Regions from separate parts of the Lysinibacillus sp. OF-1 genome, predicted to be linked through region 2. Evidence: a T-box and tRNA genes for the amino acid it is inferred to sense, from the RefSeq annotation. Region 2 holds a T-box; the other holds one or more tRNA genes.
The links. A T-box is a leader RNA that pairs with one kind of tRNA and senses whether it is charged. The one in region 2 lies ahead of alaS (alanine--tRNA ligase), so its partner is inferred to be a tRNA-Ala.
Positions count from the first base shown of each region.

Region 1 (6,197 bases), 1.7 Mb from region 2:
TCCCGTTGACCACTGTAGAGATATAGTTTCCCCTTCGGGGGCAACGGTGACAGGTGGTGCATGGTTGTCGTCAGCTCGTGTCGTGAGATGTTGGGTTAAGTCCCGCAACGAGCGCAACCCTTGATCTTAGTTGCCATCATTTAGTTGGGCACTCTAAGGTGACTGCCGGTGACAAACCGGAGGAAGGTGGGGATGACGTCAAATCATCATGCCCCTTATGACCTGGGCTACACACGTGCTACAATGGACGATACAAACGGTTGCCAACTCGCGAGAGGGAGCTAATCCGATAAAGTCGTTCTCAGTTCGGATTGTAGGCTGCAACTCGCCTACATGAAGCCGGAATCGCTAGTAATCGCGGATCAGCATGCCGCGGTGAATACGTTCCCGGGCCTTGTACACACCGCCCGTCACACCACGAGAGTTTGTAACACCCGAAGTCGGTGAGGTAACCTTTTGGAGCCAGCCGCCGAAGGTGGGATAGATGATTGGGGTGAAGTCGTAACAAGGTAGCCGTATCGGAAGGTGCGGCTGGATCACCTCCTTTCTAAGGATTATTTCGGAATACAAACCTAGGGTTTGTAAGATTACGTTTTGCGTTCAGTTTTGAAGGTTCATTCTTTCTTGAATGAAAAGCTTCAAAACTTGTTCTTTGAAAACTGGATAAAACGACATTGAAATTGTAACAAACACATTTATTTTTTAAGTTTTTTTATAGGCTTAATAACTTGGTTAAGTTATTAAGGGCGCACGGCGAATGCCTTGGCACTAGGAGCCGAAGAAGGACGGCACTAACACCGATATGCTTCGGGGAGCTGTAAGTGAGCTTTGATCCGGAGATTTCCGAATGGGGGAACCCACTACGTTTAATCGCGTAGTATCTTGACGTGAATACATAGCGTCTTGAAGGCAGACCCAGGGAACTGAAACATCTAAGTACCTGGAGGAAGAGAAAGAAAAATCGATTCCCTGAGTAGCGGCGAGCGAAACGGGAAGAGCCCAAACCAAGAGGCTTGCCTCTTGGGGTTGTAGGACACTCAATACGGAGTTACAAAAGAGCGAGTTAGATGAAGCGACTTGGAAAGGTCCGCCAGAGCAGGTAAAAGCCCTGTAGTCGAAAGTTCGTTCTCTCCTGAGTGGATCCTGAGTACGGCGGAACACGTGAAATTCCGTCGGAATCCGGGAGGACCATCTCCCAAGGCTAAATACTACCTAGTGACCGATAGTGAACCAGTACCGTGAGGGAAAGGTGAAAAGCACCCCGGAAGGGGAGTGAAAGAGATCCTGAAACCGTGTGCCTACAAGTAGTTAGAGCCCGTTAATGGGTGATAGCGTGCCTTTTGTAGAATGAACCGGCGAGTTACGATTACGTGCGAGGTTAAGCTTTAGAAGGCGGAGCCGCAGCGAAAGCGAGTCTGAATAGGGCGAAATAGTACGTGGTCGTAGACCCGAAACCAGGTGATCTACCCATGTCCAGGGTGAAGGTAAGGTAACACTTACTGGAGGCCCGAACCCACGCACGTTGAAAAGTGCGGGGATGAGGTGTGGGTAGCGGAGAAATTCCAATCGAACTTGGAGATAGCTGGTTCTCTCCGAAATAGCTTTAGGGCTAGCCTCGTGATGAGAATACTGGAGGTAGAGCACTGTTTGGACTAGGGGGCCATCCCGGTTTACCGAATTCAGACAAACTCCGAATGCCAGATATTTATACACGGGAGTCAGACTGCGAGTGATAAGATCCGTAGTCAAAAGGGAAACAGCCCAGACCACCAGCTAAGGTCCCAAAGTAATCGTTAAGTGGAAAAGGATGTGGCGTTGCACAGACAACCAGGATGTTGGCTTAGAAGCAGCCATCATTTAAAGAGTGCGTAATAGCTCACTGGTCGAGTGACGCTGCGCCGAAAATGTATCGGGGCTAAACGATTCACCGAAGCTGTGGATTGACATCTACGATGTCAGTGGTAGGAGAGCGTTCTAAGTGCGTTGAAGTCAGACCGGAAGGACTGGTGGAGCGCTTAGAAGTGAGAATGCCGGTATGAGTAGCGAAAGACGGGTGAGAATCCCGTCCACCGTATGACTAAGGTTTCCTGAGGAAGGCTCGTCCGCTCAGGGTTAGTCGGGACCTAAGCCGAGGCCGATAGGCGTAGGCGATGGACAACAGGTTGATATTCCTGTACCACCTCCTCACCGTTTGAGAAATGGGGGGACGCAGTAGGATAGGGTAAGCGCGCTGTTGGTTATGCGCGTCCAAGCAGTAAGGCGTGTGTGTAGGCAAATCCGCACACTGTAACGTTGAGCTGTGATGGCGAGTCCGTATGGACGAAGTTCCTGATTTCACACTGCCAAGAAAAGCCTCTATCGAGGTGAGAGGTGCCCGTACCGCAAACCGACACAGGTAGTCGAGGAGAGAATCCTAAGGTGTGCGAGAGAACTCTCGTTAAGGAACTCGGCAAAATGACCCCGTAACTTCGGGAGAAGGGGTGCTCTTGAGCGTGCAAGCGCATGAGAGCCGCAGTGAATAGGCCCAGGCGACTGTTTAGCAAAAACACAGGTCTCTGCAAAACCGTAAGGTGACGTATAGGGGCTGACGCCTGCCCGGTGCTGGAAGGTTAAGAGGAGTGGTTAGCGCAAGCGAAGCTGCGAATTGAAGCCCCAGTAAACGGCGGCCGTAACTATAACGGTCCTAAGGTAGCGAAATTCCTTGTCGGGTAAGTTCCGACCCGCACGAAAGGCGTAACGATCTGGGCACTGTCTCAACGAGAGACTCGGTGAAATTATAGTACCTGTGAAGATGCAGGTTACCCGCGACAGGACGGAAAGACCCCGTGGAGCTTTACTGTAGCCTGATATTGAATTTTGGTACAACTTGTACAGGATAGGTAGGAGCCAGAGATCTCGGAGCGCCAGCTTCGAAGGAGGCGTCGGTGGGATACTACCCTGGTTGTATTGAAATTCTAACCCATGCCCCTTAGCGGGGCAGGAGACAGTGTCAGGCGGACAGTTTGACTGGGGCGGTCGCCTCCTAAAAGGTAACGGAGGCGCCCAAAGGTTCCCTCAGAATGGTTGGAAATCATTCGTAGAGTGTAAAGGCACAAGGGAGCTTGACTGCGAGACCTACAAGTCGAGCAGGGTCGAAAGACGGGCTTAGTGATCCGGTGGTTCCGCATGGAAGGGCCATCGCTCAACGGATAAAAGCTACCCCGGGGATAACAGGCTTATCTCCCCCAAGAGTCCACATCGACGGGGAGGTTTGGCACCTCGATGTCGGCTCATCGCATCCTGGGGCTGTAGTCGGTCCCAAGGGTTGGGCTGTTCGCCCATTAAAGCGGTACGCGAGCTGGGTTCAGAACGTCGTGAGACAGTTCGGTCCCTATCCGTCGTGGGCGTAGGAAATTTGAGAGGAGCTGTCCTTAGTACGAGAGGACCGGGATGGACACACCGCTGGTGTACCAGTTGTCTTGCCAAAGGCATCGCTGGGTAGCTATGTGTGGACGGGATAAGTGCTGAAAGCATCTAAGCATGAAGCCCCCCTCAAGATGAGATTTCCCATTACGCAAGTAAGTAAGATCCCTCAAAGACGATGAGGTAGATAGGTTCGAGGTGGAAGTGTGGTGACACATGGAGCTGACGAATACTAATCGATCGAGGACTTAACCAAAATGTTTGAACCATTCAATGAACCGTTTATCCAGTTTTGAAAGAACAATTCTTTCAAAAAAGAGAGCTTCTAGACACAGTAGTATGCCGTGTATGGAAGGTCGACCATAGTCTAGTGATGATGGCAAAGAGGTCACACCCGTTCCCATACCGAACACGGAAGTTAAGCTCTTTAGCGCCGATGGTAGTTGGGGGCTTCCCCCTGTGAGAGTAGGACGTCGCTAGGCATAATACCCAGGAGGATTAGCTCAGCTGGGAGAGCATCTGCCTTACAAGCAGAGGGTCGGCGGTTCGAGCCCGTCATCCTCCACCATATGCCGGTTTAGCTCAGCAGGTAGAGCAACTGACTTGTAATCAGTAGGTCGTGGGTTCGATTCCTATAGCCGGCACCATTTTTTTAGAGCCATTAGCTCAGTTGGTAGAGCATCTGACTTTTAATCAGAGGGTCGAAGGTTCGAGTCCTTCATGGCTCACCATTTTTAAATAATAATAAGCGGGTGTGGCGGAATTGGCAGACGCACTAGACTTAGGATCTAGCGCCGCAAGGCGTGGGGGTTCGACTCCCTTCACCCGCACCATTATTTCATTGCCAGATAAAAAAACTTATGCACATGCGGAAGTAGTTCAGTGGTAGAACACCACCTTGCCAAGGTGGGGGTCGCGAGTTCGAACCTCGTCTTCCGCTCCAAATGTGCCGGGGTGGCGGAACTGGCAGACGCACAGGACTTAAAATCCTGCGGTAGGTGACTACCGTACCGGTTCGATTCCGGTCCTCGGCACCATTTTTAATGCGCCCGTAGCTCAATTGGATAGAGCGTCTGACTACGGATCAGAAGGTTATGGGTTCGACTCCTGTCGGGCGCGCCAAAAAAGAACGGGAAGTAGCTCAGCTTGGTAGAGCACTTGGTTTGGGACCAAGGGGTCGCAGGTTCGAATCCTGTCTTCCCGACCATTTCCTAAAAATATATGGGGCCTTAGCTCAGCTGGGAGAGCGCCTGCCTTGCACGCAGGAGGTCAGCGGTTCGATCCCGCTAGGCTCCACCAATTCGATTTATTAAATGAACCTTGAAAACTGAACAAGCAAAACGTAATCAATAAAGTTTTCAGTAACTAACTTCGGTTAGTGAACAAAACAAAATTTTGGACATCAAAATTGATGCCAGCAAAACAATTTGAGCTATTCAAATTTCTTTTATGGAGAGTTTGATCCTGGCTCAGGACGAACGCTGGCGGCGTGCCTAATACATGCAAGTCGAGCGAACAGAGAAGGAGCTTGCTCCTTCGACGTTAGCGGCGGACGGGTGAGTAACACGTGGGCAACCTACCTTATAGTTTGGGATAACTCCGGGAAACCGGGGCTAATACCGAATAATCTGTTTCACCTCATGGTGAAACACTGAAAGACGGTTTCGGCTGTCGCTATAGGATGGGCCCGCGGCGCATTAGCTAGTTGGTGAGGTAACGGCTCACCAAGGCGACGATGCGTAGCCGACCTGAGAGGGTGATCGGCCACACTGGGACTGAGACACGGCCCAGACTCCTACGGGAGGCAGCAGTAGGGAATCTTCCACAATGGGCGAAAGCCTGATGGAGCAACGCCGCGTGAGTGAAGAAGGATTTCGGTTCGTAAAACTCTGTTGTAAGGGAAGAACAAGTACAGTAGTAACTGGCTGTACCTTGACGGTACCTTATTAGAAAGCCACGGCTAACTACGTGCCAGCAGCCGCGGTAATACGTAGGTGGCAAGCGTTGTCCGGAATTATTGGGCGTAAAGCGCGCGCAGGTGGTTTCTTAAGTCTGATGTGAAAGCCCACGGCTCAACCGTGGAGGGTCATTGGAAACTGGGAGACTTGAGTGCAGAAGAGGATAGTGGAATTCCAAGTGTAGCGGTGAAATGCGTAGAGATTTGGAGGAACACCAGTGGCGAAGGCGACTATCTGGTCTGTAACTGACACTGAGGCGCGAAAGCGTGGGGAGCAAACAGGATTAGATACCCTGGTAGTCCACGCCGTAAACGATGAGTGCTAAGTGTTAGGGGGTTTCCGCCCCTTAGTGCTGCAGCTAACGCATTAAGCACTCCGCCTGGGGAGTACGGTCGCAAGACTGAAACTCAAAGGAATTGACGGGGGCCCGCACAAGCGGTGGAGCATGTGGTTTAATTCGAAGCAACGCGAAGAACCTTACCAGGTCTTGACATCCCGTTGACCACTGTAGAGATATAGTTTCCCCTTCGGGGGCAACGGTGACAGGTGGTGCATGGTTGTCGTCAGCTCGTGTCGTGAGATGTTGGGTTAAGTCCCGCAACGAGCGCAACCCTTGATCTTAGTTGCCATCATTTAGTTGGGCACTCTAAGGTGACTGCCGGTGACAAACCGGAGGAAGGTGGGGATGACGTCAAATCATCATGCCCCTTATGACCTGGGCTACACACGTGCTACAATGGACGATACAAACGGTTGCCAACTCGCGAGAGGGAGCTAATCCGATAAAGTCGTTCTCAGTTCGGATTGTAGGCTGCAACTCGCCTACATGAAGCCGGA
Region 1 covers NZ_CP102798.1:111,833-118,029, forward strand. Annotated here, with positions in the region: rRNA gene NV349_RS00545 (16S ribosomal RNA) at 1-547, shown strand, start outside; rRNA gene NV349_RS00550 (23S ribosomal RNA) at 731-3,658, shown strand; rRNA gene rrf (5S ribosomal RNA) at 3,769-3,884, shown strand; tRNA gene NV349_RS00560 (tRNA-Val) at 3,895-3,970, shown strand; tRNA gene NV349_RS00565 (tRNA-Thr) at 3,974-4,049, shown strand; tRNA gene NV349_RS00570 (tRNA-Lys) at 4,058-4,133, shown strand; tRNA gene NV349_RS00575 (tRNA-Leu) at 4,151-4,235, shown strand; tRNA gene NV349_RS00580 (tRNA-Gly) at 4,271-4,345, shown strand; tRNA gene NV349_RS00585 (tRNA-Leu) at 4,351-4,439, shown strand; tRNA gene NV349_RS00590 (tRNA-Arg) at 4,448-4,524, shown strand; tRNA gene NV349_RS00595 (tRNA-Pro) at 4,533-4,609, shown strand; tRNA gene NV349_RS00600 (tRNA-Ala) at 4,626-4,701, shown strand; rRNA gene NV349_RS00605 (16S ribosomal RNA) at 4,849-6,197, shown strand, end outside.
Region 1: it has a tRNA-Ala gene. The T-box ahead of alaS (alanine--tRNA ligase) is inferred to sense a tRNA for this amino acid. The anticodon was not compared.

Region 2 (6,197 bases):
ACACGCCTTCATTCGTAGAAGGCGTGTTTTTGTTATGAAAGGAAGGTGATGAGAAATGGATAGTAGTCCTGAACCGAATAAGTATCATTCTAGGCAAACGGAAACAAATAAAAGGCATCCATTTCGGATCACCAACGCAGACAAAAGGCGATAAAGGATGACCTTTTGTTTCCCTCAATAACAAAACATGAGGTGAAGTGCAATGATTAAAATCCACTATTTTAATAGCAGCAACAAGACAGTCCAACATGATTTCAACATGAAGGATTTACAACTACCTATTCATAATGAAGATTTATTATGGGTAGATTTATATGCGTATAGTTATAATGAATTGAATAATATAGCAGATGTATTTGGCTTTCATCCATTAGCAGTTGAAGATTGCTTACATGAAGGCTCCCGTCCGAAAATGGACAATTATGGCGATTATAAATTTTTTGTTTTCCATGCACCCATTTATAATGAAAAAAGTAATAATGAAATTACAACCGTTGAGCTCAATATTTTTATGGGTCCAAACTATGTTGTCACTGTACACAAACGGAAATTGCAATGGCTAGGTCACATGGAAAATGTTTGTGTTAATCGTTCCGAATATATGGAAAAGGGTACTGATTTTTTATTGCATACCATTATAGATGGCATTACAGATGAATATTTTCCAGTATTAGAGCGAATTCGAACTCGCATAGATGAACTAGAAGAAGAAATTTATGAGTATCAACCTAAAGTAGTGACTGAGGAATTTCTTGCACTAAAGCGGGCCATTATTTTAATTCGCCAGGCCATCATGCCGCAAAGAAGAATTTTTTCAACAATCAATGGTCAGTGGAAATTTGAGATACAGGAAGAAAATATCCCATTCTATAAAGATTTAAATGACCATCTAGAACGTATTGTTGACTCTACAGAGACATACCGCGATTTAGTTAACAGTACGCTCGACACATATTTTTCAATTAATAGTGGTAAATCCATTGAAAAGCTGAATTTACTAACAGTTATTTCTACAATAATGTTACCATTATCTGTGATCACTAGCTTTTTTGGTATGAATGTGCCGTTACCTTATCAGGATTCACCTATTGCAACGATTGCAATCAGTGCTTTTCTAGTGCTCTTTACTTGGGGTATGTGGGTATATTTTAAAAAAATGATTGCTTAGATAGCATTAGTCATAGTAGTACTAATTGACAGCACAATAGATTTTTTTTATAATTTCGTTAGAAAAAGTAAAAACGATGATGGAAAAAGTACGTATTTGTGCGTGTACAAGAAAGGGATTTCTAGGCTGGAAAAATCCTCACGACAGCAAATGCCGAAAGCTACTCCAGAGTGCAGCTAATCCCTGCCGTTCACTGACGTTACAAGTGCTAAAGAGGTAAGTAAGCATTTTTTACTTACAACTAGGGTGGTACCGCGAGACAAATGACAAGTCCTCGTCCCTTTTTTGGGGATGAGGGCTTTTTTTATTTTCTTCGATAGTACTCTCCAAAGTGTAATTCATGTAGATCGCAGGATTCTTATCGTGATTTTACAATATAAAATAGGAGGAATTTATCCAATGAAAGCAGTAGATATTCGCCGTATGTATTTGGAATTTTTTAAAGAAAAGGGACATCATCATGAGCCATCAGCGCCACTTGTGCCAATAAATGACCCATCACTACTATGGATTAACTCAGGTGTTGCCACTCTTAAACCATATTTTGATGGTCGTGTTATTCCTGACAATCCACGTATTACGAATGCACAAAAATCGATTCGTACCAATGATATTGAGAACGTTGGGAAAACAGCTCGTCACCATACATTCTTTGAAATGTTAGGAAACTTCTCCATTGGTGACTACTTCAAAAAAGAAGCAATCCATTATGCTTGGGAGTTTTTAACGGATAAAAAATGGATGGGCTTTGATCCAGCGTTATTATCTATCACAATTCACCCTGAAGATCAGGAAGCATATGATGTTTGGCATCAAGAAATCGGTATTCCTGAAGAGCGTTTAATCCGTTTAGAAGGAAACTTCTGGGATATTGGAGAAGGTCCATCTGGTCCTAACTCAGAGATTTTTTATGATCGTGGTGTAGAATATGGCTCAGATGAAAATGATCCTGAAATGTATCCAGGTGGGGAGAACGAACGTTATCTCGAAATTTGGAACCTTGTGTTCTCGCAATTCAACCATAATCCTGATGGTACATACACACCCCTACCAAAGCAAAATATTGATACAGGTATGGGCTTAGAGCGTATTGTATCTGTTGTTCAAAATGTACCAACAAACTTCGATACAGATTTATTCATGCCAATCATTGAAAAAATCGAGGAATTTGCCAACCGTAAATATAAGCGTCCTAGCGAAGTAGATTTAAATGAAATTTTCGGCTCAGAAGAGGATATTAATACACCGTTTAAAGTTATTGCAGACCATATTCGTACAGTAGCTTTTGCCATTGGCGATGGTGCTCTTCCTTCAAACGAAGGACGTGGTTATGTATTGCGTCGTTTATTACGCCGTGCTGTTCGTTATGCTAAACAAATTGGCATTGAGAAGCCATTTATGTTTGAACTGGTACCAACTGTAGGGAAAATCATGGAAGACTTCTATCCAGAAGTAACGGAGAAATGTGAATTTATTCAACGTGTCATTAAAAATGAAGAAATTCGTTTCCATGAAACATTGGACGGTGGTTTAGCAATCTTTAATGCAGTAGTGGAATCGCAAAAAACAGCTGGCCACGATTATATTCCTGGTGCAGATGCCTTCCGTTTATACGATACGTATGGCTTCCCAATCGAATTAACAGAGGAATATGCAGAAGAAGTGGGCATGAAGGTTGATCATGAGGGCTTCGAGGCAGCGATGGAAGAACAGCGTGAACGTGCTCGTGCAGCTCGTCAAGATGTTGATTCTATGCAAGTACAAAATGAAGTATTAGCAAACTTAACAGTTGCAAGTGAATTTGTTGGCTATGATACGTTAACGGTTTCTACTGAAATCGCTGCAATGATCGTCAATGGTCAAGTAGCAAAAGTTGCTTCTGAAGGACAAGAAGCATTCGTTATTTTAGCGAAGACACCATTCTATGCAGAAATGGGTGGTCAAATTGCTGATAGCGGTACTATTTCAAATGATCGTTTTACGGCTATCGTAAAAGATGTTCAAAAAGCACCGAATGGTCAACCGCTTCATACAGTAGTAGTTGAATCTGGTGAAATGCATGTAGAAGATGCAGTGCAAGCAGTGGTCAATCGTGATGACCGTAATTTAATTATTAAAAACCATACAGCGACACATATTATGCAACGTGCATTAAAAGATGTGCTAGGCGATCATGTTAATCAAGCTGGTTCATATGTAGGTCCTGACCGATTACGTTTTGACTTCTCTCATTTTGGTCAAGTTACAAAAGAAGAATTACAGCAAATCGAGCGTATTGTAAATGAGAAAGTGTGGGATGATATAGAGGTCGTTATTGAAGAAAAAGGCATTGACGAAGCGAAAGCGATGGGTGCAATGGCATTGTTCGGTGAAAAATATGGCGATGTAGTTCGTGTCGTATCAATAGGAGATTATTCGATTGAGCTATGTGGTGGTATCCATGTCAAACGTTCTTCTGAAATTGGCTTCTTCAAAATTGTTTCAGAAGGTGGTATTGGTGCAGGTACTCGCCGTATTGAAGCTGTGACAGGTAAGGTTGCCTATGAAGCAGTAAAAGAGGAAGAAGCTTTATTAAATGAGGCAGCAGCATTATTAAAAGCAAACCCTAAAGATATCGTGACAAAAGTGCAGGCATTGCAGGCTGACTATAAAGAGTTACAACGAGAAAATGAAGCCTTATCCCAAAAAATCGCAAATGCACAGGCAGGAGCTATCGTTGATGCAGCACAAACAATTGGTGATGTGACAGTTCTATCGACAAAAGTAGAGGCGAAGGATAATAATCAACTGCGTCAAATGATGGACGACTTAAAAGTGAAAATGCCAAAAGCAGTTATTGTTCTTGGAGCGGTTGATGGCGAAAAAGTTATGTTATGCGCTGGGGTTTCCAAAGAATTAGTTGGTGGCAATTACCATGCAGGGAATATTGTGAAAATGGTTGCAGAAGCTTGTGGCGGTAAAGGTGGCGGTCGCCCAGATATGGCGATGGCAGGTGCAAAGGATGCCTCAAAACTTGAAGAAGCATTAGTTTCTGTGTATGATTATATTAAATCCATTTAACTTCTTTCAACGAAAAGAAGTGAAAGCCTCTGGCTGATTCCGAACGTAATTATGCCGAGGTATAATTGATAATACGCCAAAACATGTTATAATAAAGAGAAATTGGAGATGAGCTTGTCTGCACATCTCCTTATTTCTGAAAGCGAGGTGCTGGTCATGAGTTCATTTGATCAAACGATGAAATTTAATTTTCCAGAAGAATCAATGGAACAGGAAGTCAAGCAAGTAATGTTGAAAGTACATTCTTCATTAGAGGAAAAGGGATATAACCCTATCAATCAGATTGTTGGTTACTTACTTTCTGGTGATCCGGCGTATATTCCTCGCCATCAGGATGCTCGTAATTTAATTCGCAAGCTTGAGCGTGACGAAATTCTAGAGGAGCTTGTTAAATTTTATATTAAAAAGAATAACGAGGACTAGAAATGAGAATTATGGGATTAGACGTTGGGTCGAAAACTGTTGGGGTTGCTGTTAGTGATGCACTCGGGTGGACTGCCCAAGGTATTGAAACCGTAAAAATTGATGAGGCTAACGGAGAGTTCGGTATTGACCGCATCGCCGAGCTAGTAAAGGAATATGCTATAACAGAATTTGTTGTAGGATATCCGAAAAACATGAATAATACGGTAGGACCGCGTGGAGAAGCATCTGAGGACTATAAAAAGTTGTTGGAAGAAACATTTTCACTACCGGTTAAGTTATGGGATGAACGTTTAACGACGATGGCTGCAGAACGTATGCTAATCGAAGCGGACGTGAGTCGCAAAAAGCGCAAGCAGGTCATTGATAAAATGGCGGCTGTGATGATTTTACAAGGCTACTTAGATAGCAAAAATTAATTGATGAGGTGACTTAGGCATGACACACGAGCATAACCATGAAGAAGAACTACATGTTCAACACATTACAGTGATTGACGAAAACGGAAACGAGCAGCTTTGTGAAGTGATTCACGTTCATGAATCTCCAGAGTTTGGCAAATCATATGTGTTTTACTCAATGGTAGGCGCAGAAGAAGATGAAGATGGCTCAGTTGAAATCTTCGTATCTTCATTTGTACCATCTGAAAATGGTGAAGATGGTGAATTAACGCCAATCGAAACTGAAGCAGAGTGGGATATGGTAGAGGACGTTTTAAATGCTTTAGAGGATGAAAACGAAGAATAATCTTCTAACTCAAAGCTTGGAACAAGGATCGCAGCTTGCATTCCTTGTTCCTTTTTTATTGAGCCTCTGTCTAGTAGTTGAATTGTGGAGATACATGTCGGTTTCGCTCAAGAGTGTTGTAAATCGTTCGTAAAGTGAGAGAAACCGCTCAAAAGTAGGGTGACAGCACTCATCAAATGACTGGAACTACTCAAGAGCCCGCTAATAAAATACTCAACAATAATAGCGTGGGGGTAAATAAAATCCACTTAATAAATGACAGCAAAGGTATAAAGGAGGAACCCAAATGAATGAAGAAACACAAGAATTTACGATAATAGTCGAAGGTGGCAAAGAGCAAAAATGCCGTGTGGTCTTTACATTTGATGCAGAGGACAAGTCTTATGTGCTATTTTCACTTGTAGATGACAAGGGGCAAGAAATCCCGGGGGATATTTCAGCGATGACCTTTGATTATGATGACAATACGGGTGAAATGGCCAATTTACAGCCAGTTGAAACGGATGCCGAATGGGAAATGATTAATGAGGTAGTGTTGACACTTCTTGATGAATTCGATGCAGAGCCCCAGCTTATTACTGTGACCAATGAAGATGGAACAGATCAAATTTGTGAGGTTATTCATACTTTTTCATCTGAGCAATTTGGTAAATCGTATGTTTTATATGTTCCAGCGACGGATGAACCTATGGAAGAACGTGATATTTTTGCAGCTCAATATTTGTCTGGAAATGACGGTTCTATAGAAGAATTATTACCAATTGAAACGGATGAAGAATGGGCCTTTGTTGAGGATGTA
Region 2 covers NZ_CP102798.1:3,157,054-3,163,250, reverse strand. Annotated here, with positions in the region: gene NV349_RS15490 (magnesium transporter CorA family protein) at 203-1,168, shown strand; T-box leader at 1,236-1,453, shown strand; gene alaS (alanine--tRNA ligase) at 1,568-4,228, shown strand; gene NV349_RS15480 (IreB family regulatory phosphoprotein) at 4,385-4,651, shown strand; gene ruvX (Holliday junction resolvase RuvX) at 4,654-5,070, shown strand; gene NV349_RS15470 (DUF1292 domain-containing protein) at 5,090-5,398, shown strand; gene NV349_RS15465 (DUF1292 domain-containing protein) at 5,685-6,197, shown strand, end outside.